DNA from 4 places in the Sphingomonas sp. VDB2 genome. Region 3 is predicted to be linked to each of the others. Evidence: predicted binding sites of a transcription regulator. Region 3 holds the regulator's gene; each other region holds the start of a gene.
The links. Region 3 encodes LexA, which represses DNA repair genes until DNA is damaged. Its sites were predicted from a motif close to GTTCCNCNCTTGTTCT; they were not measured.

Region 1 (5,857 bases), 370 kb from region 3:
CGACCTGGGCAAGGATGATCCGGTAACCTGCATCAATTGCGGCAGCGCCTGGGAACCAGAGCCGGTGCTGAAGTCGAAGCAGCCGCTGCCTTATGAGGAAGCGGCGCCCAAGAAGGTGATCGAGACCGCCGACGGCGAGCTGGAAACGGCCGACGACGATCTGGACATCGACGTCGATGACGATGGCGATTCGCCGGACAATGACGTCGATCTGGGTGGTGACGACGATCTCGGCGTCGATGCGGCGAGCGATGACGACAGCGACGACAATTAACTGAAATTTGTTCTTGCCAAGGAGATTGCCGCCACCTAATGGCAGCGACCTCCGAGGCGCCGGACCCAACGGCGCTTCACTGGTGACGGGGCCTTAGCTCAGCTGGGAGAGCGCCTGCATGGCATGCAGGAGGTCAGCGGTTCGATCCCGCTAGGCTCCACCAATTTTTCGGGAAAATGTCCGGGGGACATTTTCCCGAAAAATGCCTGAGCGCAAGCGAGGGGCGCCCTATCCTGCGGGAGGGGCGGCGCTTGCAACTTGCCAGGAAATATAGTTGGCCGACGGCATTGCCGGACATGGCCTGACCATATGATTGCGGCCCGGCCGCGCATGATGGGGCCTTAGCTCAGCTGGGAGAGCGCCTGCATGGCATGCAGGAGGTCAGCGGTTCGATCCCGCTAGGCTCCACCAATGTCGTCGAAGAGGAAGCCGTCGGTGAAGATGGTTTCCAGCGGCCTTTCTCCCATCGCCAAACATGTTCGGGACGCAGGATTTTACGCGTTCATTGCGCTCCAGACTCGCCAAAGCGTCGCTTTCCTGCCATCGCTGCGGCATGAAGGACGAATTGTCCATCCAGGCCGCCGAACTGGGCGACGACGACGCGATCCGCGCCATCCTGACGCGCTTGTGCGACGTGACGCATATGGGCTTCGCCGCTGTTGCGCACGTGACCGAAGATCGCTGGATCGCCTGCCAGGTGCTCGACAAGATCGCCTTCGGCCTTGAGCCCGGCGCCGAGTTGGAGGTGCAGATGACGATCTGCAACGAAATCCGCCAGACCGAAAATTATGTGGTCATCGACCATGTCGATGCCGACATCGCCTGGCGGAAGCATCCCGTGCCGATCTTCTATGGCTTCAAAAGCTATGTGTCCTTCCCGGTCATACTGGCGGACGGCAGCTTTTATGGCACGCTCTGCGCGATCGATCCCATGCCGCGGCTGGTGAGCGGGGCCGCGACGATTGCGATTATCGAAGATTGCGTGCGCGACGTGAGCGCTCTCCTGTCAGCCCGCCTCCTGCCGCACCTCATGGCTGCCGGCGCGACGACGGACGCCCCGCGCCCTCAGGCCGGCTGAACGAAGCTGTCCATCACCCGCTTGCGGCCGGCCGTCTCGAAATCGATCTCCAGCTTGTTGCCCTCGATTTCCGCCACGGTGCCATAGCCGAACTTCTGGTGGAATATGCGCAGGCCCACGCGCATGTCGTCGCGACCCTTATTGCCCAGAGATACGGCCGATGACCGCGCCTCCACGATCCGCACCGGCTCCCGGCTGAACTGGCCGCTCGTCTGCGCGCGCTGCCAGCCCGGACCCCGACCGCTGCCCCGCGCGACATTGGCGAAGGGGTCGTCGCGTTCCGACCAGTTGGCGCGCCACAGCGATGCGCCACCGCTCATGCTGCTTTCCGATTCGACATGTTCGGGCGGCAACTCCCCGACGAAACGCGACGGGATGCTGCTGGTCCACTGGCCATAGATGCGGCGATTGGCGGCATGGATGATGGTGCAGCGCTTGCGTGCGCGCGTGATCGCGACATAGGCGAGCCGGCGCTCCTCCTCCAGACTGTTGAGGCCGCCCTCGTCCAGCGCGCGCTGCGACGGGAAGACGCCTTCCTCCCACCCCACCAGGAATGTAGTGTCATACTCCAGCCCCTTGGCGGCATGGATGGTCATGATCGTGATCTTGGCGGACTCCGCCTGCGCCTCATTGTCCATGACGAGGCTGACATGCTCCAGGAACGCGCCCAGCGTCTCATATTCCTCCATCGCGCGGGCCAGTTCGGACAGATTCTCCAGCCGCCCGGCGCTCTCGGTCGTACGTTCGGCCTGTAGCATCGCGGTGTAGCCGCTCTCGTCCAATATCTGCCGCGCCAGTTCGGCATGGGGCAGTTGCGTCGCCCGGTCGCGCCAGCGCGCCAGATCGCCGATGAAACTGCCCAGCGACCGCCGCGCCTGCGGCGTCAGTTCGTCGGTGTCGAGGATGCGCGCCGCCGCCAGCGCCAGCGGTATCCCCTCCGCCCGCGCCAGTCGATGCAATTTCTCCACCGCCTTGTCGCCCAGCCCGCGCTTGGGCACATTGACGATCCGCTCGAACGCCAGATCGTCGGCCGGTTGATTGACGAGGCGCAGATAGGCCAGCGCATCGCGAATTTCCGCGCGCTCGTAAAAGCGAAAGCCGCCGACGATGCGATAGGGCAGGCCGATCTGGATGAAACGGTCCTCGAACTCGCGGGTCTGGTGCTGGGCGCGCACCAGGATCGCGACCTCGTCCAGCGATCCGCCGCTGCGTTCGATCGCCTCTATCTCCTCGCCTACGCGCCGCGCTTCCTCCGGCCCGTCCCATACGCCGACGACCTGCACCTTTTCGCCCACGTCGATATCGGTCCACAATGTCTTGCCCAGGCGGTTGCCATTTTCGGCGATCACCCCTGATGCGGCGCCCAGTATGTGGGGCGTGGAGCGATAATTCTGCTCCAGCCGGATGATGGTCGCGCCGGGAAAATCCTTTTCGAACCGCAGGATATTGGCGACCTCTGCGCCGCGCCATGAATAGATGGACTGGTCGTCGTCGCCGACGCAGCAGATATTCTTGCGCGTTTGGGCCAGCAGCCGCAGCCAGAGATATTGGCTGGAGTTGGTGTCCTGATATTCGTCCACCATGATGTAACGGAAACGTTCCTGATATTGCTCCAGCACGTCGCGATGCTTCTTCAATATCGTCAGAACATGCAGCAGCAAGTCTCCGAAATCACAGGCATTTACCGCGCGAAGCCGGGCCTGATAGGCGGCATAGAGCGTCTGCCCCTTGCCATGGGCATAGCCTTCCGCTTCGCCCGCGCCGACATCTTCCGGGGTCCAGCCCTTATTCTTCCACTGGTCGATCAGCCCGGCCAGTTGCCGTGCGGGCCAGCGCTTCTCGTCGACCCCCTCCGCCTGGATGAGCTGCTTGAGCAGCCGCAACTGATCGTCGGTATCGAGGATGGTGAAATTGGATTGCAGTCCGACCAGTTCGGCATGACGGCGCAGCATCTTCGCCGCGATCGCATGGAAAGTGCCGAGCCAGGGCATCCCCTCTACCGCGTCGCCGATCATCCGCCCGACGCGCGCCCGCATCTCGCGCGCGGCCTTGTTGGTGAAGGTCACGGCCAGGATCTCGGACGGCCAGGCCCGCCGCGTGCCGATCAGATGCGCCAGCCGCGCGGTCAGCGCCGCCGTCTTGCCGGTGCCCGCACCCGCCAGCACCAGCACCGGCCCCTCGGTCGTCAGCACAGCCTCCCGCTGGGGCGGATTGAGCCCGTCGAGATAGGGCGGGTCATTGGGGGAGGGGGTAGGGACTGTCATGGCTGGACAACTAGGCATGGGGTGGATCGGGGGCAAGGGGCGCGCCTCTTGCGGTGACAGGGCTTCTATGAGAACAAAAGGCGAATCATGCAAGGGAGCAAGCCGATGGTGACGGGACGATGCCAATGTGGGGCGATACGCTATGAAGCGACCGGCGAGCCGGCTTATAGCGCCATTTGTCATTGCAGCGACTGCCGCGCCAGCGCCGGCGCGCCGATGGTGGGCTGGGCGCTGTTCCCGGCGGACGCCGTGACGATCACCGGCGATCCGGTCCGCTACCAGTCGTCCGAAAATGCGACCCGGCATTTCTGCGGCACTTGCGGCACCGGCCTTTTCTACACCAATCCTGTGGTTTTTCCCGGCGCCATCGATATTCAGAGCGCCACGCTGGACGACGCCGCGGCCCTTCCGCCGGAGGGGCATGTGCAGATGGCCGACGCCGTGCCATGGATGGCGACGGCGCACGAACTGCCCAAATATGATCGCTACCCCGACGGCCCCTGACCCCCGACGCCGTTCATCTGGTCGCACCTATGCCACGTTCGGCCGTCATGGCGGAACGGGGATGTCCTGAAACCGGTTCTTCGTCCGCCCGTCCGAGAAGCGGGCGACCTGCGGGTCGAAGAACATAGGAAAGGATGATCCCGATGAAATCCATCATGCTGGCCGGCGTTGCGATGCTGAGCTTCACCACTTTGGGCGCCGCGGCCGTGGCGCAGGATACGCCCGCGCCCAGCAGCCAGCCGCCCGGTGACGCCATGACGCCGCCGTCCGAACCCGCAGCCCCGGCGACGCCAGCCACACCCGGCGATGCGGGTATGGCGACCCCGCCAGCGCCTGCCGCGCCGGCAACTCCCGCCATGCCTGCAACGCCGCCACAAGGCGATCCCAATGCCGGCCAGCCGACCGGCGCGGTGCCGGCGGACCCCGGCATGGTTCCTGCGCCTGCTGGCGTGCCCAAAGACCCGGCCGCTCCGGTCGGCTCTTCCGCCAACCCTGTGACGGTCGGCGGCAACATGACCCCGCCGCCGACAGAGGCGAAGGACTATCCGCGCTGTTCCCGCACGGTGCAGGACAGTTGCGTCAATCCGGGCGAGGCCGGGAAGATGCGCAAGCGCCGCTGACCGCCGATGCCGGGACGGGCAGGGCGGCGATCAACGCCGCCAGCCCGGCCCGGTTCCGTGCCGCATCGGCTAGGCTGTATCCGTCGAGCACGGCCATGAAGGCGACAGTGGCTTCCGCCAATATGGCGGTCAGGCCACAAGCCCGGCGGATCGCGCAGTTTGCGCAGTCCGCCATTTTCATGTCCGGCTCGCTATACCGGACCACCGCGCCGATGCGCGTCTCTCCGGGGGCCTCCGCCAGCGCGAAGCCTCCGCCGCGCCCGCGCCGGGTGGTAATGAAGCCGCCCTGCGCGAGATGGTGCACCACCTTCATCAGATGGTTGCGCGACAGCCCATAGGCGTCGGCAATCTCTGGAATGGTTGCCCATCCGGTCGGCGCGACGGCGAGGTGGATCAGCACGCGCAGCGCATAGTCGGTGTGACGGGTCAATTGCATGGCGTCATCCGATACCGGTGCGGTGTCGCGCTTTAAACATATATTCTATTTACTCCTTTAAAGACGTAAATTAAATACATCTTATCGACTCGACAAAAAGGTCAATCAGATGTCCAACTCGCTGTCTCCGCGCACCATCGCCATCGTCAAATCCACCGGCCCGGCGCTGCGCCAGCACGGCGTGGCGATCACCACCGCCATGTATGCCCGCCTGTTCCAGGATGCCGAAGTGAAGGCGATGTTCGATCAGGCGGCGCAGGATAGCGGCGAGCAGCCCAGGCGGCTGGCTGCGGCGATCCTTGGCTATGCGGAGAATATCGACCGGCTGGAGGCACTGGGCGGCGCGGTGTCGCGCATGGTGGCGCGCCATGTCGATACCGGCGTGAAGCCCGAACATTATCCCAAGGTCGCGGCTGCGCTGCTCCCCGCCATCCGCGAGGTGCTGGGCGAAGATGTCGCCACCGACGTCGTGCTGGCCGCCTGGGGCGAAGCCTATCAGTTTCTGGCCGACATATTGATCGCGCAGGAGGCTGAAGCCTACGCCGCCTCGGCTTGATTTCAGTCCGTTGGATTCGCGCAAAGCCAGGCAGCGGTCAGGCGCCCTGACGGCGTTTCTCGCCATGCTCGAATCAAGCGGAGGCGGGTCAGGCCCGTTCGTCAGTCTTCCATTCGCAACAGCGT
Region 2 (5,857 bases), 990 kb from region 3:
CCGCCCGGCCACGGGGTGCAACACCTTGTGCAGGCTGGATTTCATCCGCGTCCCCTGCCCCGCGGCAAGGATGATGACGGCGAGCGGGCGCGAAGACGAGTCGGGTACAGTCACGATGAAAACGTCCCTGGCAGGAGGAGGAATCTTGCCGCTCTCTGCCATGTTTGCCTTGCCATTGCCACCGCGCACGCGGCATGGCGGCGGCATGACCAGCCCCTCCATCGATCCCATTCCCTTCGACATCGTCGGCTTCGACCTCGACGGCACCCTGATCGACACCAGCGGCGATCTCGCCGCCGCGGTCAATTACGCGATCGGCACGATCGGCCGTCCGCCCTTTCCCGCCGCATCGATCCACCCCTTCGTCGGCAAGGGCGCGAAAATCATGCTGGCGCGGGCGCTCGACGCATCGGGCGGCTATACCGCGGACACGCTCGACGCGCTCCTGCCGATCCTGCTCGACTATTATGAGCAGAATCTCGCCATCCACTCGGTCCCCTATCCCGGCCTGCTGGACGCGATGGACGCGCTGGCGGAGGCCGGCGTCACACTCGCCATCTGCACCAACAAGGCGGAACGCTTCACCATCCCGCTGATGCGCCAGCTCGGCCTGTCGGACCGCTTCGCCGCGATCGTCGGCGGCGATACGGTCGGCGTCGCCAAGCCTGATCCGGCCCCGATCCGCGAAATGATCGCCCGCGCCGGCGGCGGCCGCGCCATCTTCATCGGCGACACGATCAACGACATAGCGGGCGCACGCAATGCCGGCATCGCCAATGTCGCGGTCGGCTTCGGCTTCCTCGACGGCCCTGTAAACAATCTCGACGCCGACGCCGTCATCCACCATTATGACGAACTGGTCCCGCTGCTCCGGCGCTGGCCGGCATGACGCGCCTGTCATGACCCTGCGCCTGGAGCATGACGGTCCCGTCGCCCGGCTGCTGATCGATCGGCCCGACCGTCGCAACGCCATGACCCAGGCGATGTGGGAAGCCCTGCCCGCCCTCGTCGGCCAGGCGATGGCCGATGACGCCATCCGCGTCCTCATCCTCGCCTCCGCCGCCCCCGGCCTCTTCTGCGCTGGCGCGGACATCAACGAATTTGCGACCTGCTCTGCGCAAGAAGACTGGCGCGTCGCCAACCAGGCCGCGATCCGCGCCAGCCAATATGTCCTCGCCCATGCGCCAAAGCCCGTGATCGCCGCGATCGACGGCGATGGCGTCGGCGGCGGCTGCGGCCTCGCCATCGCCTGCGACCTGCGCATCGCAGCGCCCACAGCCCGCCTCGGCATTACGCCAGCGAAACTCGGCATCGTCTATTCGCTGTTCGACACCAAATTGCTGGTCGACCTGGTCGGCCCCGCCCGCGCGAAGCGCATCCTCTACACCGGCGCGCTCCACAGCGCCGACGAAGCCCTGTCCATCGGCCTGATCGAGGAGATCGCGCCCGATCCGCTCGCCGCGGCGCAAGCCCTCGCACGCACCATCGCCGCCAACGCCCGGCACAGCGTCCAGTCCTCCAAGGCGATCGTCCGCCGCATCCTCGACGGACAAGCGGACGACGACGCGACGACGCTGGCGCTGTTCCGCGACGCCTTCACCCTGCCCGACTTCGCCGAAGGCGTCGCCGCCTTCCGCGCCAAGCGCCGCCCGGATTTCTGAATCGCTTTTACCGTCGCCCAACGCAAAAAGGCCCGGCGCGAACCGGGCCTTCTACATGGCGGGCGGGACGATCAGTTGCCCACGACCGGCCGCATCTCCTTGCCCGCATCCGCCCCACCCGCATCGGCATAGCGTTCGCCGGTCTCGGCGCGGGCGATGGCGGCGCTGACGGGGGCCTGGACATGGGCCAGCGCCTTCGCCTTGCACGCCTGCGCCGCGGCCAGGTCCATCGAGGAACAGACGCGGCTGGCGGCGCGGGCGATACGGCTGCGGAGCTGCTGCTGGTGCGCCGGCTGGGTCAGGTCCAGGTCGCCATGATAGACGGCGCTGTTGCGGCCATTGGAGACGAAGTCTTCGGCGGATGCGACGCCAGCGCTGGCCAGCAGGGCAAGGGACGCAACGGCGGCGGCGAATTTGGATGCAACGAACATGGGCTTATCTCCTCAAAATCTGTTGTGGCCGGCGCACCGCCGCAAAGGGGGGCTGTGCGGGGCGCCGGGTGCGAACGGGGGGAGCCAAAGGGTCTTTCAGGGGGTCGGCGTCCTGCCCCGTTCGCCTCATCTTGTTACGCCCCCGTGGCGCGCTACGCCCGTCCGCTTCGACCGATGGCGATCCGCATCGGCCAACGACGCGATCGCCGACCAAGCGCAGACCGGCGCGGACGAACGGCGTGACGAACGACATCCGCGCCGATGCGAACGACATGCGCGGATCATATTGCCGTAGGGGAAAAGGCGAATCGCCCGACCGAAAACGCCGGACGCGAAAACGCCCCCGGCGCAAGGGAAGGCCGGGGGCGTATCCAGATGCTGTCGGGCACCGGATCGGAGTAAGCTGCAGGACAGAGACGACGCCACGGGCGCTGAACCGTCGCTTAACGGGGCAGGTCCAACGCCGCGCTCTGTCGATGCCCCACCATAGCGCCGCAACGCGGGCGATCCCGACCGCTTCGATGATCCGCCCACGCACAGCGCCCGGCGGCATCCGGGACGGACCAACGGCCGGCGCGAGGCGATGAACGACATGGGGAGCGGATACGGAAGAGCGAATGCCGGCATGGGCGCGGGCAACGGGCGGCCGGTGGTGGACCATCCAGGAGGCGGCGTGGACTAACATCGCCTATGCGTCCTTTGTCGCCATCCTGCGCCTCATTTCCGTTTTTCGGAAGCGGTCATTCGCCAGATTTACGCTGCCCGGCTGGCGATGAAAAAGCTACCGGTCGGCCGTCGGCCAATGCCGGCGCTGCCATGGCTTCGCTTTGCAGAAGGTTCAACACCTCTTAAAGGCAGGGCGTCAGGATCTGAATCACAATGAATTATCGCCATTCCTTCCATGCCGGCAATAGCGCCGATGTCGTCAAGCACAGCCTCCTGATCGCCTTGGTGCGGGCCTTGCAGCACAAGCCGGGCGCGCTCACGCTGATCGACACCCATGCTGGCTGCGGCCTGTACGACCTTGGCGGCGACGACGCCCGACGCACCGGTGAGGCGACGCAGGGCGTGCTGCGGGCGTTTGCCGACCCCAACCCCTTGCTGGACGACTACCGTGCCGCCGTGCAGGCAGTGAATGTCGGTGGAGAACCGCAGCTTTACCCCGGCTCGCCGCAGTTTCTGGCACAGCTTTTGCGCCCGCAGGATTGCCTGATCCTCAACGAAAAGCATCCGGAAGACGCTTACACCCTGCGCGGCGTGATGCGCGGCACCAGCGCGGCCATACATGAACGCGACGCCTACGAACTCTGGCTGGCTATGGTGCCGCCCCGCACCGCGCGCGGCGTGGTGGTGGTCGACCCGCCCTACGAGCAGACGGACGAACGCGCGCGCATCACCGCCACCCTCGCCGCCGCTCACCGCAAATGGGCGCATGGCGTGACGGTGATCTGGTATCCGCTGAAAGACCGCGCCACGCATTGGCATTGGAAGAAGCAGTTACGCAAGCTCGGCATCCCGAAATTGCTGCTGGTGGAGCATTGGCTATACGATAGCGAGCAACCCGGCATCTATAACGGCGCGGGCCTCTATATCGTCAATCCGCCTTACGCTTTCACGCAGGCACTGCCGCCATTGTTGGAGGCTCTGCGCCCCGCGTTGGCCCCCGAAGGGCATAAGGGCGAGATTATTTCCGGTTGGTTGGGCGATTAAGATAAGCCTCGTCCCACCCTTCCCCCTGCCCGCGCCTGCCCCCGCCGTCCCGCATCATAATCGCGGCAGCGCCCTCGCATTCCCCCCGACGCGCTCCTATCTTCGGCTCTGGATTCTCTCTCGGAACATTTGTAGAACGGATCGCATGAGCCTTACCCCCATCAAGCAGCAGAGGTTTACCGAATGCTGACTCACATAAGCGTCCGCGGCGCGCGCGAGCATAATCTCAAGGGCGTCGACGTCGATCTCCCCCGCGACAGCCTCATCGTCATCACCGGCCTGTCCGGCTCCGGCAAATCCTCCCTCGCCTTCGACACCATCTATGCGGAGGGGCAGCGCCGCTATGTCGAATCGCTCTCCGCTTATGCACGCCAGTTTCTGGAGATGATGCAGAAGCCCGATGTCGAGCATATCGAAGGCCTCAGCCCCGCCATCTCCATCGAGCAGAAGACCACCAGCCGCAACCCGCGCTCCACCGTCGCCACGGTCACGGAAATCTACGACTATATGCGCCTGCTCTGGGCGCGCGTCGGTATTCCCTACAGCCCCGCCACCGGCCTCCCCATCAGCGCGCAGACCGTCAGCCAGATGGTCGATCGCGTCGCGCTCCTGCCCGAAGGCACGCGCTTCTACCTGCTCGCCCCGGTCGTGCGCGGCCGCAAGGGGGAATATCGCAAGGAACTGGCCGAATGGCAGAAGGCGGGCTACACCCGCGTCCGCATCGACGGCGAGATGATGCTGATCGAGGACGCGCCCGCGCTCGACAAGAAGTACAAGCATGACATCGAAGTCGTGGTCGACCGTCTCGCCGTCACCGACGACATGGCCACCCGCCTTGCCGACAGTTTCGAGCAGGCGCTCAAGCTCGCCGACGGCCTCGCCTATGTCGATCTGGCCGACGGCATCGTCCCCGGCCGCGAAGACGAAGTGCAATCCACCGACAAGAAGATGAAGGGGGCGGGCATCCCCCTCAACCGCATCGTCTTCAGCGAGAAATTCGCCTGCCCGGTCAGCGGCTTCACCATCCCCGACATCGAGCCGCGCCTCTTTTCCTTCAACGCCCCGCTGGGCGCCTGCCCCGCCTGCGACGGCCTTGGCGAACGGCAGGAGTTCGACCCCGAACTGGTCGTCCCCAACGAGGCGCTCTCGATCAAGAAGGGCGCCGTCGTCCCCTGGGCCAAGTCCAACCCGCCCAGCCCCTATTATATGCAGGTGCTCGGCAGCCTCGCCAAGGAGTTCGGCTTCTCGCTCGACACCCCCTGGGCCGACCTCCCCGGCGAGGTGAAGCTCATCATCCTCCACGGCACCGGCGGCAAGCCGGTCACCCTGCGCTTCCAGGACGGCAAGAAGAGCTACGAGGTCAAGAAGGCGTTCGAGGGCGTCATCGGCAACCTCAACCGCCGGCTCCTGCAGACCGAAAGCGCCTGGATGCGCGAGGAGCTGGCCAAATATCAGACCGCCATGCCCTGCGAGACCTGCCACGGCGCCCGCCTCAAGCCCGAGGCACTCGCGGTCAAGATCGCGGGCGAGGATATCTCCGTCTCCACCCGCCGCTCGGTGGTGGACGCGCTCGCCTTCTTCACCACCCTGCCCGATCATCTGAACGACCAGCAGCAGCAGATCGCCCGCGCCATCCTCAAGGAAATCGTCGAGCGCCTCGGCTTCCTCAACAATGTCGGCCTCGATTACCTCAACCTCGACCGCACCAGCGGCACCCTGTCCGGCGGCGAATCCCAGCGCATCCGCCTCGCCAGCCAGATCGGCAGCGGCCTGTCCGGCGTCCTCTACGTCCTCGACGAACCCTCGATCGGCCTGCACCAGCGCGACAATGACCGCCTGCTCGTCACCCTCAAGCGCCTGCGCGACCTCGGCAACAGCGTCATCGTCGTGGAGCATGACGAGGATGCGATCCGCCACGCCGACTATATCGTCGACATGGGGCCGGGCGCGGGCGTCCATGGCGGCCAGATCGTGGCGCAGGGCACGCTGGCCGAAATCCTGGCGCACAAGGACAGCGTCACCGCGGACTATCTCAACGGCACCCGCCGCATCGAA
Region 3 (5,857 bases):
TGAGCCACGACAAACCTCCCTTGGCGGGAGGCCGGCGGCGTTGGCGCGTGTGCGGCTGGACCGGCTCGAACGCTGGCTGGAACGCGAGCGCGAACAGATCGGATTATGGGTGCCGATCGCGCTGGGTGGCGGGATCGCCGCCTGGTTCATCCTGCCCCATGCCATGGCCTGGCTGGCCTTTTGCTGCGGCACGCTGGCGATGGCCTGTATCGGGGCGATGTTGCCGGTGGGCGGGCGGTTGCGGCGGATGATGGTCGTGGGTGCAATCCTGGCTTGCATGGGGTGCCTGCTGGTCTGGGGGAAGGCGATGCTGTGGGGCCAGCCGCCGCTTGTCCGGGCGACCTTCGTGCAAATGACGGGCGATGTTGTCGCGATCCGCCCCGTTCCGGCGCAGGCTATGGTGCGCGTCATGCTGCGCCCGGTCGACGCACCCGATCTGCCGGCCGTCATACGGGTGAATATCGCCGACGCGGATGTGCCAGCGGGGCTGGGTGAGGGCGCGCGGCTACGCTTTCGCGTGCGCTTGATGCCGCCCGCGCCGCCGAGCGTTCCGGGCGGCTATGATTTTGCGGCGCGCGCCTATTTCCAGGGGATCGGCGCGACGGGCAAGGCGCTGAAGCCGGTTGAGATAGTGATCCCATCCACTGCCTCGCCGCCGCTGCGGGCGCAGTTGTTCGGCCATATATTGGAGCAAGTGGACGGTCCCGCCGAAGGGATCGCCGCCGCTCTGGCGACCGGGGACCAAGGCGCGATTCCCGAAGCCGATGCGGAGGCGATGCGGCGCAGCGGACTGGCGCATCTTCTGTCGATCAGTGGGTTGCATGTGACGGCGCTGATCGGCGCGGTCATCTTCCTGTTGATGCGGGTGATGGCCCTGAGCCAGCGAGCGGCGCTGGGTTGGCCACTCATGTTGATCGCGGCGGCGGGCGGCGCGCTGGCCGGGATCGGCTATACGTTGCTGACCGGGGCGGAGGTGCCGACGGTGCGGTCCTGCGTCGCCGCCCTGCTGGTGCTGGGCGGGCTGGCCATGGGACGGGACGCGGTGACCTTGCGTCTGGTGGCGACCGGCGCGCTGGTGGTGTTATTTCTGTGGCCCGAAGCACTGGTCGGGCCGAGCTTTCAGATGAGCTTCGCCGCTGTGACGGCGCTGGTGGCGCTGGCCGAGCATCCCCGTTTCCGAACCTTTGCCGCCGCGCGAGACGAGGGTGCGCTTCGTCGGATTGCACGCGGCCTGGCGGTTACGCTGGCGACTGGCATCGCTGTCGAACTGGTGCTGATGCCGATCGCGCTGTTCCATTTTCACAAGGCGGGGCTGCTCGGCGCCTTCGCCAATCTGATCGCGATTCCGCTCACCACCTTCGTCGTCATGCCGCTGGAGGCGCTGGCGCTCGTGCTGGATGTCGCGGGCTTGGGCGCGCCTTTCTGGTGGTTGACGCAGCAGGCGCTGAACCTGTTGCTGTTACTGGCCCATGGCGTGGCGGCCAGCCCGATGGCGACATTGCTGGCGCCGACCATGGGCATGGGGCTATTCGGTATCACGGTCGTCGGGCTGCTCTGGTGCCTGTTGTGGCGGACGGGGTGGCGATGGCTGGGACTTGCGCCGGTGCTGATCGGCGTGGCGGTCACCTTTACCGCCGCGCCGCCCGATATCCTGATTACCGGCGACGGGCGGCATGTCGCCGTGCGGACGGGAAAGGGCATGGCGATATTGCGCGATCGGGCGGGGGATTATGTGCGGGACGTGCTGTCGGAAAGTGCAGGTTATGACGGCGAACTGGCGGCGATCGCGGATTTGCCGGACGCACGCTGTTCGCGCGATCTGTGCGCTGTCGGCGTGAAGGACGGCAATGGCCGTAGCTGGCGGCTGCTCTTCACCCGCAGCACAGTGCTGATCGAGCGGTCCGACTTCGCCCGCGATTGCGCCGCGGCGGACATCGTCGTCAGCGATCGGGGGCTACCGCGCTGGTGTCATCCGCGCTGGATGAAGATCGACCGCCGGTTGCTGGCACGGACCGGCGGCCTGTCCATCACCCTGGCAAAGGGCGAAGTTCACACCGTCCATCGAGTCGGCGACGCACATCCCTGGATCGTTCGCCCACCCCGTGGATCAGGACGACCCAAATCTCAATTATAGCGGCGCAGCAGCCCTGCCAGCTTGCCCTGGATGCGGACCTGCCGCGGGTCGTAGATCTGCGGTTCATAAGCGGAATTGGCCGGATCGAGCCGGACGCGGCTGCCCTCGCGGCGGAAATATTTGAGCGTGGCTTCCGCTTCGTCGATCAACGCCACGACGATCTGACCTTCGCGCGCGACGTCGGTGCGCTGGATCAGGGCGAAGTCACCGTCGAGAATGCCCGCCTCCATCATCGAATCGCCCGACACTTCCAGCGCATAATGATCGCCCGCACCCAACAGCGCGGCCGGCACGGAGAGCATGGTCTGCCCCTCCATCGCCTCGATCGGCACGCCGGCCGCGATCCGGCCGTGCATCGGGATTTCGATCACGTCATTGGCGGCGATCGGAACAGGCGCCGCGACCTTGGGTTTGAGCGCAACGACTGGCGCGGGCACCGGCGCACGATGCATCGCGTCGGGCAGCTTCAGCACTTCCAGCGCACGGGCGCGATTGGGCAGGCGGCGGATGAACCCGCGCTCCTCCAGGGCATTGATAAGCCGGTGGATGCCGGACTTGGACCGCAGGTCCAGCGCGTCCTTCATTTCCTCGAACGAGGGCGAAACGCCGCCTTCGTCCAATCGGGTCTGAATGAAGCTCAGCAATTCCTGCTGCTTGGGCGTCAACATCGCGGTCCTCCGTGGAACGTATGAGGAACGCATAGGAAACAGATGAAGGTTAGTCAAGCACCGAACATGTCAGGGCATCGGCAGGATCACCACCCGATCGCCCGGTGCGGCCGGTGGCGATCCGGCCGGGCGCAGGATCAGGCAGTCGGCTTTCGCCATGGCGGCGGTGGCGGCGCTGTCCTGCGACGTCACCGACACGATGCCGTCCTGCCCGCGCCAGGCGCGGAGATAATCGTCGCGATCGCCAGTGGTCGGGAGAGGAGAGGCGAGTGGCGCGTCGCTCATGGGCGGAAGCGGATCGCGCGCGCCGCCCAGATGCCGGACCAGCGGGAGCAGGAACAGCGTCGCCGTGACGAAAGCCGAAACGGGATTGCCCGGAAGGCCCAGGAACAGCGTATCGCCGATGCGACCGGCCATCAGCGGTTTGCCCGGCCGCATGTTGATCTTCCAGAAATCGAGCGCACCGCCCGCCTTAATGAAGGCGGGCCGCACCAGATCATGGTCGCCGACGGAGGCGCCCCCGGTCGAGACAATGATGTCCGCCGTCCGCGCCCGATCGAGCGCGGCCGCCATGGCGTCGAGATCGTCCGGTACGATGCCGAGGTCGATGACGGCGCAGGGCAGGGCGGCGAGCAGGGCGGCAAGCATCGGCGCGTTGGAGGAAGGCAGGAAACCCGGCGGCGTCGGGGCGCCGGGCGGCACCAGTTCATTGCCGGTGGAGAGCAAAGCGACCTTCGGCCGCCCACCCACCGGCACGGCGCCATGACCGCCCAGCACGGCCAGCGCGATCTGCGCCGGACCGAGGCGGCTGCCTGCCTCCAGCAACAGGGCGTCCTGCGCAAAGTCGGAGGCGGCGCTACGGACATGGCGGCCGGCGGGCAGCGGATCGGCGCTGGCGGTCAGCCGATCGCCGTCGCGGGCCGCATTTTCCTGGATCAATATGGCGTCGGCACCGGGCGGCAGCGGCGCGCCGGTGAAGATGCGGCTGGCCTCGCCGGGCGGCAAGAGCGGAAGGTTAGCCGTTCCGGCTGCGCTTTCGCCGGTGACGCGCCAGGGACCGGGCGCCTCCGCCGAGCGCACGGCATAGCCGTCCATCGCCGAAAGGTCGGTCCAGGGCTGGTTGCGCAGCGCCGCCAGATCCTGCGCCAGCCAGCGGCCGACGGCGGCGGTTATCGGCACGGTTTCGGTCGCCAGTCGCGGGGCGAGCGCGAACAGGCGCGCCTGCGCTTCGGCCACCGGCAGCAGACTCATGGCGTGCGCCGCCAGTCGCCGGATTTGCCGCCGGTTTTGGCGATCAGGCAGACGCCGCCGATTATCATGGACTTATCCAGCGCCTTGGCCATGTCGTAGACGGTAAGCAGCGCGACGGAGGCCGCGGTCAGCGCCTCCATCTCCACGCCGGTCTGGCCGGCTGTGCGGGCGGTGGCGGTCACGGTGACGCCGCTGTCGTCAAGGGAGAAATCGACTGTCACGGCGCTCAGCGCGATCGGGTGGCAGAGCGGGATAAGGTCGGCGGTGCGCTTGGCGGCCATGATGCCCGCCACGCGCGCCACGGCGAGCACGTCGCCCTTTTTCACCAGGCCGTCAGCGATGGCTCTGGCTGCCGTCACGCTCATGTCGATCCGGCCGGAGGCTATGGCCTCGCGTGCTGTGACCGCCTTGGCCCCGACATCGACCATCCGGGCCGCGCCGTCGTCGTCCAAATGGGTGAGTCCGGTCATGCGCCCGTCAGCAGATTGTGCGTCGCCGCCTCGACATCGGCCTGGCGCATCAGCGTTTCTCCGACCAGGAAGCAGCGCACGCCATGATCGGCCATGGCGACGAGATCGGCATGGCCGGTCAGGCCGCTTTCTGCGACAAAGGTGCAGCCTTCGGGCGCCTTGCCCACCAGTTCATAGGTGCGGGCGAAATCGACGCTGAAATCGCGCAGGTCGCGATTGTTCACGCCGATCAGGCGCGAGCGGAGCTTCAGTGCGCGTTCCAGTTCGGCTTCGTCATGCACCTCGATCAGGGCGTCCATGCCTAGGCCCAGGGCGGCGTCTTCTATTTCCTGCATCTGGCCATCGTCCAGCGCGGCGACGATGATGAGGATCGCGTCGGCGCCGAGCGACCGGCTTTCCAGCACCTGCCAGGGATCGACCAGGAAATCCTTGCGCAACACCGGCAGCGCGCAGGCCGATCGGGCGGCCATCAGATAATCGTCATGACCCTGAAAATAGGGTTCGTCGGTCAGGACGGAGAGGCAGGCGGCGCCACCGGCCGCATAGGCCCGCGCATGGGCGGGCGGATCGAAATCTGCGCGGATCAGCCCTTTGGAGGGACTGGCCTTCTTCACTTCCGCGATCAGGCCGAAACCCGTGCGGGCGGCATTGTCCAGCGCCTGGCGGAAGCCGCGCGGGGGCGTCTGCTCGCTCGCGCGGGCGTGGAGCGCCGACACGCTGGTCGCGGCCCGGCGGCGGGCGACGTCTTCACGCTTGAAATCGCAGATTTCGATCAGCTTGTTGGTCATGTATAGGCAATCCAGCAATTGAGGAGCGCGTTGGCAAGGCCGCGATCGATGGTTTCGGCGGCCTCCTCCACGCCTTCGCGCAGATCGGGGACGGCGTCGGCGACGACAAGCGCTGCGGCCGCGTTGAGCAGCACAGCGTCGCGATAGGCGCCCGGTTCGCCTTGCAGCAGGGCGCGGAGCGCAGCGGCGTTATGGGCGGCATCGCCGCCACGGATCGCCTCGACCGGCTGGGTGGAGAGGCCCAGTTCGGCGGCGGTCAGGCGGTGCATGGCGACGAGGTCATGGCCCTTTACTTCCGCCATGTCGTTGCCGCTGGCGAGCGAGAGTTCATCCAGTCCTTCGTCGCCGGAGATGATCATGGCATGATCGACGCCCAAGTCGGCAAGCGCCTGCGCATAGATGGGGACATAGGCCGGCCGGGCGATGCCGATGAGCTGGCGTCGAACCCTGGCCGGATTGGCGAGCGGCCCCATCAGGTTGAAGATTGTGCGTTCGCCGATCGCCTTGCGGATCGGGCCGAGCCGCTTGAGCGCGGGATGATAATTC
Region 4 (5,857 bases), 1.2 Mb from region 3:
CAAGCCGCCGCCGACGCGCTGCTGACCCGATCCAGCCAATATCCGCCGATGGCGGGCCTCGTCGAACTGCGCACGGCCGTCGCGGATCATTATGCCCGCCACCAGCAACTCGACCTCTCGCCGCAGGAGGTGATCGTCACCTCCGGCGCGACCGAGGCGATCGCCGCCAGCCTGCTGGCGCTGGTGCAGCCGGGCGACGAAGTGCTGATGCTCGCCCCGCTCTACGACGCCTATCTGCCGCTGGTGGAGCGGGTCGGCGGCATGGCGAAGCTGGTGACACTGACCCCGCCCGACTGGCGCATCACCCGCGAAGCGCTGGCGGCGGCGATCACGCCCCGCACCCGCATCCTGCTGATGAACAATCCGGTGAACCCCACCGGCGTCGTGCTGCGGGAAGAAGAACTGGCGCTGATCGCCGACCTGTGCGTCGCCCATGACCTCATCGCCATCTGCGACGAAGTCTGGGAACAGACCGTTTATGACGGCCTGCCCCACCGCCCGCTCATGGGCCTTGCGGGAATGCGCGACCGCACCGTCAAGATCGGGTCGGCGGGCAAGATTTTCTCCGTCACCGGCTGGAAGGTCGGCTGGATGTGCGCCGCGCCGCCGATCGCCGCCCTGCTCGCCCGCGCCCACCAGTTCCTGACCTTCACCACCCCGCCGGGCCTGCAATGGGCGGTGGCGGAGGGGCTTGCCTATCCCGACGCCTGGTTCGCCGACCAGCGCGCCGCCTATCAGGCGTCGCGCGACCGGCTGGCGGCGGGCCTCGCGGCGGCGGGCTATGTGGTGCAGCCCAGCGCCGCGACCTGGTTCCTGTCGATCGACCTGCCCGCATCGGGCATCGCGCTGGACGACGTCAGCTTCTGCAACCGCATCATCGATGAAGCCGGCGTGGCGGCGATCCCGATCAGCGCCTTCTATCCGACGCGGCCTGTCACCCATCTGGTCCGCCTCTGCTTTTCCAAGACGGACCGGACGTTGGATCAGGCGATAGAACGGCTCGCCGCCTTCCGCGCGACGCTTGGCTGACGGACGATCGCCGCGCCCAGGATCAGCATCGCGACCAGCAGCAGCCCCTGCGTCGCCAGAAAGGGCGGTTCCGTCCCAGTCGGCGCGAAGGCATGGAGCCAGGGCATCTTCAGGAAGCTCTGCACCACCAGCACGAACAGGTTGAGCCACAGGGCCGCGGTCGCGCTCACCGCGTAGACGACCCGCGCCCGGCCGCGCAGCCTGAGACCATATAGCACCACCAAAGCGACGATCAGCACCAGGGTCGAGACGATCCCGACCCCGATCGCCGGGGTGAAGCCGCGAAAGGGAAAGAGGAAGCCGGTCAGGCTGGTCAGCAGGGTGGTGGCGAGGAAAAGCGCCTGAATGCGAGGCAGGAACCGCCCCTTCGCCTGCGCCAGCAGGGCGGCAAGTCCGGCAAGGATGCCGATCAGGCTGATCGCGACATGCAGGACGATGAAAGCGGGAATGGAAAGACCGAGGATCATGATATGTCTCCTAGATTCCAACATCCGTTCGTTTCGAGCGACGTCGGGAAACGGTTCTCGACACGCTCGAACCGAACGGAAGATGAGGCTCAGGCGCGATACCGCCCTGCCGCATCCTTGCGCGACAGGTTCGGCCGCAACGTCCCCCGCGCGGCCAGATAGGCGTCGAGATCGCCCCGCTCCGGCAGCGCCGGGATGGTGATCGGCTCGCCCATGTCCAACCCGGCCAGCGCGGCGTCGACCATCACCTCGACATCCATCACCATCTCGGCCGGGATTCCCGCGATCTGTTCGGCGGTCCAGATCGCCGTCCGGGTGATCCCGGGCAACACCGCCTGCACCTTCACCCCCTTGGCCCCCAATTCGACCTGCAACGCTTCTGTAAAGGCCAGCACATAGGCCTTGGTCGCGGGATAGACCGCCGTGAAGCCGTCGGGCATCAGCGCCGTGACCGACGTGATGTTGATCAGCGTCCCTGCCCCGTTGGCCGCCAGCCGCGGCGCGATCGCACGCGACAGCCGCGTCACCGCCAATATGTTGAGGTCGATCATCCCGGTCAGATAGGCCGGGTCCGTCTCGACGAAGCTCTGTTCGCCCGCAATCCCGGCATTGTTCACAAGCCCGGTGACGGCGTCATCGTCCCGCAGCCGCGCTTCGATCCGGGCGAGGTCGTCGGCCTTGGCGAGATCGGCGGCGATCACTTCGACAGCGACGCCGGTCTGGGCGCGCAGGCTGGCGGCCAGCGCCTCCAGCTTCCCCACCCGTCGCGCGACGAGGATCAGGTTCGCGCCGCGCTTGGCGAAGCGATCGGCATAGACCGCGCCGATGCCGTCCGACGCGCCGGTGATGAGAATGGTTTCGTTGGTCATGGGAAGTCTCCTTTGAGTCCATCCCGTTCGGTTCGCGCGACGTCGAGAAACGGTTCTCGACACGCTCGAACCGGACGGTGTCGGACATGTCAGCCGTTGATGAAATCGAGCAGGTCGGCGTTGAACCGATCCTGATGCGTGACCGTCAATCCATGATCGGCCCCCTCATACACTTTTAGCACCGCTTGCGTAACGATCTTGGCGGTGGAAAGGGCGGCCGCACCGATCGGCACGATCTGGTCGTCGTCGCCGTGCAGCACCAAAGTCGGCACATCGACCTTCGCCAGGTCGGCATGGAAATCGCTTTCGGAAAAGGCGCGGATGCTGTCGAGCTGGCCCTTCAGCCCGCCCATCATCCCCTGCCGCACGAAATCGTCACGGATGCCGTAGGAGATCACCGCGCCTTCCCGATTATAGCCGTAAAAGGGGATGGTCAGATCCTGGAAAAACTGGCTGCGATTGTCGAACGTCCCCTTGCGGATGCCGTCGAATATCTCGATCGGCAGCCCGCCCGGATTGGCTTCGGTCTTCAGCATCAGCGGCGGCACCGCGCCGATCAGCGCCAGTTTGGCGACTCGCGCCGTGCCATGGCGCCCGACATAGCGGGTGACTTCGCCGCCGCCGGTGGAATGGCCGACCAGCACCACATCGCTCAGATCCAGCGCCTCGATCAGTTCGGCCAGATCGTCGGCATATTGGTCCATATTGTTGTTCGCCCAGACCTGATCCGACCGGCCATGGCTGCGGCGGTCATGGGCGATGGTGCGAAAGCCCCGATCGGCGAAATAGACCATCTGCGCGTCCCAGGCGTCGGCGCTCAGCGGCCAGCCATGGGAAAAGACGATCGGCTGGCCGTCGCGCGGCCCCCAGTCCTTGTGGAAGATGCGGGTGCCGTCCTTGGTGGTGACGAAATTGCTCATGATGAAATCCCTTCTCTGTCTCGGAAGAGCGTTCTCACGCCCTGTGCTTGCAGAATTAGGGGAGTTGGACGAGGATCGGGATTGGCGGTCCCGACATTAAGCGGGCCGATTCCGACAAAGGCGGCACTCATGGACGCGATGCAGCCCCCCAGGGCAGAAATCGGGATTCTCTTCTACCGCGACTGCCAGCAGGCGATGGTCCATGGCATGACCGACCTGATCGCCATCGCCGGACAATTTTCACAGCAGCATGGCGGCCCCGCCTTGCGCGTCAGCCATTGGCACATGCAGGCCGATGGCGGATGCGCCCGCGTGCATGATACGCATGAAGCCCTGGCCGGTACGCCCGACATCTGGCTCGTCCCCGGACGCTTGACCGGCATACCCGATGCCGTTGAGGCCGCACCCTATGCCCGCTGGCTGCTCGATCGCCACGCCGCCGGCGCGACCCTCGCCTCCAATTGCGGCGGCGCCTTCCTGCTTGCGGCGACCGGCCTCCTCAGTGGCCGCCCGGCGACGACGCACTGGTGGTTCGCCGATTCGTTTCGCGCCCGCTTCCCCGATGTGAAGCTGGACTGCGACCGCATCGTGATCGACGATGGCGACATCATCACCGCGGGCGGCCTGATGGCCTGGACCGACCTCGGCCTGCGGCTGGTCGACCGCCTGCTCGGCCCGACGGTGATGCTCGACACCGCCAAATTCCTGCTGATCGACAGCGCCGGGCGCGAACAGAAGCATTTCGCGCGCTTCATGCCGCGCATGACCCATGGCGACGAACCGATTTTGAAGGCCCAGCACTGGCTCGCCGCGCGGGAAGCCAAAGCCGTCAGCGTCGGCGACATGGCGGCGCAGGTCGGTATGGAGGAACGCACCTTCCAGCGCCGTTTCAAGGCGGCGACCGCCATGACGCCGATCGAATATGTCCAGCATCTGCGCGTCGCAAAGGCGCGCGAACATCTGGAGTTTACGAAGCGCACGATCGACCAGATCGCCTGGAGCGTCGGTTATGAAGACGCCGCCGCCTTCCGCAAGCTGTTTCATCGCCTCGTCGGCCTGTCGCCCGGCGACTATCGCGCCCGCTTCGCGGCGCCAAGCGCGCGGGCGGCCTGATTTTCAATAGTTAGCTAACTATCTAAATTCGACATGGCGTTTCTACTGTCGCACTCGCCGTCTCACACTTGCAGCGTCCGTCCCGGCCCGCTAGGTTCCCGTTTCGTTCCAAACAAGGATTATCATGGACAGCCTGGCCGCCCTCTTCATTCTCGTCGCCCTGCTGATCGGCCTTGCGGTCGGCTGGCTGCTCAAGGGCAAGGCGCTTGCCCCGCTTGCCGCCGAGAAGGCGGAACTGCGTGACAAGCTGGACCTCGCCACCAGCCAGCGCAACGGCGCCATCGCCGAACTGGCGGTGGAGCAGGAGCGCGTCCATCAGTCCGCGACCCACATCGCCCGGCTCGAAACCGCCCAACTGGCCGCCGACCAGCGGCTCGAAGCCCTGCAGGCCGCCGCCGCCCAGCGTATCGAGTCCATCCAGGCCGAACGCGAAGCCGCGCTGCGCGAACTGGCCGGATTGAAGTCCGATACACAGGCCCGCACCCAGGCCTTCGAGCAGCAGATCGCTGCGCTCCGGGACGCCAAGGAACAGCTCTCCGCCCAGTTCAGCGAAATCGGCGGCAAGTTGCTCGAATCCGCCCAGACCCAGTTCCTGACCCGCGCCGACCAGCGTTTCGCCCAGGCGAACGAGAAGAGCGAGGCCCAGCTCAAGACCCTGCTCAATCCGGTCGAAACCACGCTCAAACGCTATGAGGAGGGCCTCGCCCGCGTCGAAAAGGACCGGGTCGGCAGCTATGCCGAACTGCGCGAGGCGGTGCAGCAGGTGCATCTGGGCCAGGGCCAGGTGCGCGAGGAAACCGCCAAGCTGGTCAACGCGCTGCGCGCCGCGCCCAAGACCCGGGGCCGCTGGGGCGAACAGCAGTTCAAGAACCTCATCGAAACCGCCGGCCTCTCCCCCTTCGTCGATTTCAGGGAAGAAGTATCGGTCGCGGTCGAAGCCAATGGCTCTGAAACCCGGATGCGGCCCGACTTCGTCATCAACCTGCCTGGCGACCAGCAGATGGTGGTCGATGTCAAATGCTCGCTGGTCGCCTATCTCAACGCCGTCGACCAGGTCGATCCGGCGCTGCGCGACGCCCATATGCTCGACCATGCCCGCGCCATGCGCACCCATGCCGACGCGCTGGGGCGCAAGGCCTATTGGGAGCAGTTCGACAAGGCCCCCGACTTCGTCATCATGTATGTCCCCGGCGACAATTTCGTCACCGCCGCGCTGGAAGCGGACATGGACCTGTGGGAACGCGCGGCCAAGAATCGCGTCATCATCTGCGGTCCCGCCACCTTCCTCCCCCTCGCCCGCACGCTGGCGGGTCATTGGCGCCAGGCCAAGATGCAGGAACAGGCGCAGCAGGTCGGCCAGCTCGGCAAGGAGCTGTATGAGCGCCTGGCCGTCGCCGCGACCCACCTGAAGCGCCTCGGCTCCGGCCTCAACAGCGCCGTCTCGAACTACAACAGCTTC

Region 1: a site for LexA is predicted at 3,687-3,702, ahead of ABT375_RS02485 (ATP-dependent helicase). Genes of this name have one in related genera too.
Region 2: a site for LexA is predicted at 3,925-3,940, ahead of uvrA (excinuclease ABC subunit UvrA). Genes of this name have one in related genera too.
Region 4: a site for LexA is predicted at 4,493-4,508, ahead of rmuC (DNA recombination protein RmuC). Genes of this name have one in related genera too.

Annotation. Positions count from the first base shown of each region.
Region 1 covers NZ_CP159615.1:480,694-486,550, forward strand. Annotated here, with positions in the region: gene ABT375_RS02465 (TIGR02300 family protein) at 1-274, shown strand, start outside; tRNA gene ABT375_RS02470 (tRNA-Ala) at 362-437, shown strand; tRNA gene ABT375_RS02475 (tRNA-Ala) at 610-685, shown strand; gene ABT375_RS02480 (GAF domain-containing protein) at 828-1,352, shown strand; gene ABT375_RS02485 (ATP-dependent helicase) at 1,340-3,616, opposite strand; gene ABT375_RS02490 (GFA family protein) at 3,722-4,120, shown strand; gene ABT375_RS02495 (Fe-S oxidoreductase) at 4,264-4,740, shown strand; gene ABT375_RS02500 (RrF2 family transcriptional regulator) at 4,700-5,176, opposite strand; gene ABT375_RS02505 (globin domain-containing protein) at 5,286-5,732, shown strand; gene rsmD (16S rRNA (guanine(966)-N(2))-methyltransferase RsmD) at 5,834-5,857, opposite strand, start outside.
Region 2 covers NZ_CP159615.1:3,591,606-3,597,462, reverse strand. Annotated here, with positions in the region: gene glmU (bifunctional UDP-N-acetylglucosamine diphosphorylase/glucosamine-1-phosphate N-acetyltransferase GlmU) at 1-45, opposite strand, end outside; gene ABT375_RS17935 (HAD family hydrolase) at 221-889, shown strand; gene ABT375_RS17930 (enoyl-CoA hydratase/isomerase family protein) at 900-1,661, shown strand; gene ABT375_RS17925 (UrcA family protein) at 1,733-2,092, opposite strand; gene ABT375_RS17920 (23S rRNA (adenine(2030)-N(6))-methyltransferase RlmJ) at 2,972-3,802, shown strand; gene uvrA (excinuclease ABC subunit UvrA) at 3,986-5,857, shown strand, end outside.
Region 3 covers NZ_CP159615.1:851,696-857,552, reverse strand. Annotated here, with positions in the region: gene ABT375_RS04310 (ComEC/Rec2 family competence protein) at 1-2,134, shown strand, start outside; gene lexA (transcriptional repressor LexA) at 2,125-2,802, opposite strand; gene glp (gephyrin-like molybdotransferase Glp) at 2,872-4,053, opposite strand; gene moaC (cyclic pyranopterin monophosphate synthase MoaC) at 4,050-4,523, opposite strand; gene trpC (indole-3-glycerol phosphate synthase TrpC) at 4,520-5,311, opposite strand; gene trpD (anthranilate phosphoribosyltransferase) at 5,308-5,857, opposite strand, start outside.
Region 4 covers NZ_CP159615.1:2,081,393-2,087,249, forward strand. Annotated here, with positions in the region: gene ABT375_RS10365 (aminotransferase) at 1-1,029, shown strand, start outside; gene ABT375_RS10370 (hypothetical protein) at 984-1,496, opposite strand; gene ABT375_RS10375 (SDR family NAD(P)-dependent oxidoreductase) at 1,586-2,365, opposite strand; gene ABT375_RS10380 (alpha/beta fold hydrolase) at 2,455-3,285, opposite strand; gene ABT375_RS10385 (GlxA family transcriptional regulator) at 3,415-4,398, shown strand; gene rmuC (DNA recombination protein RmuC) at 4,523-5,857, shown strand, end outside.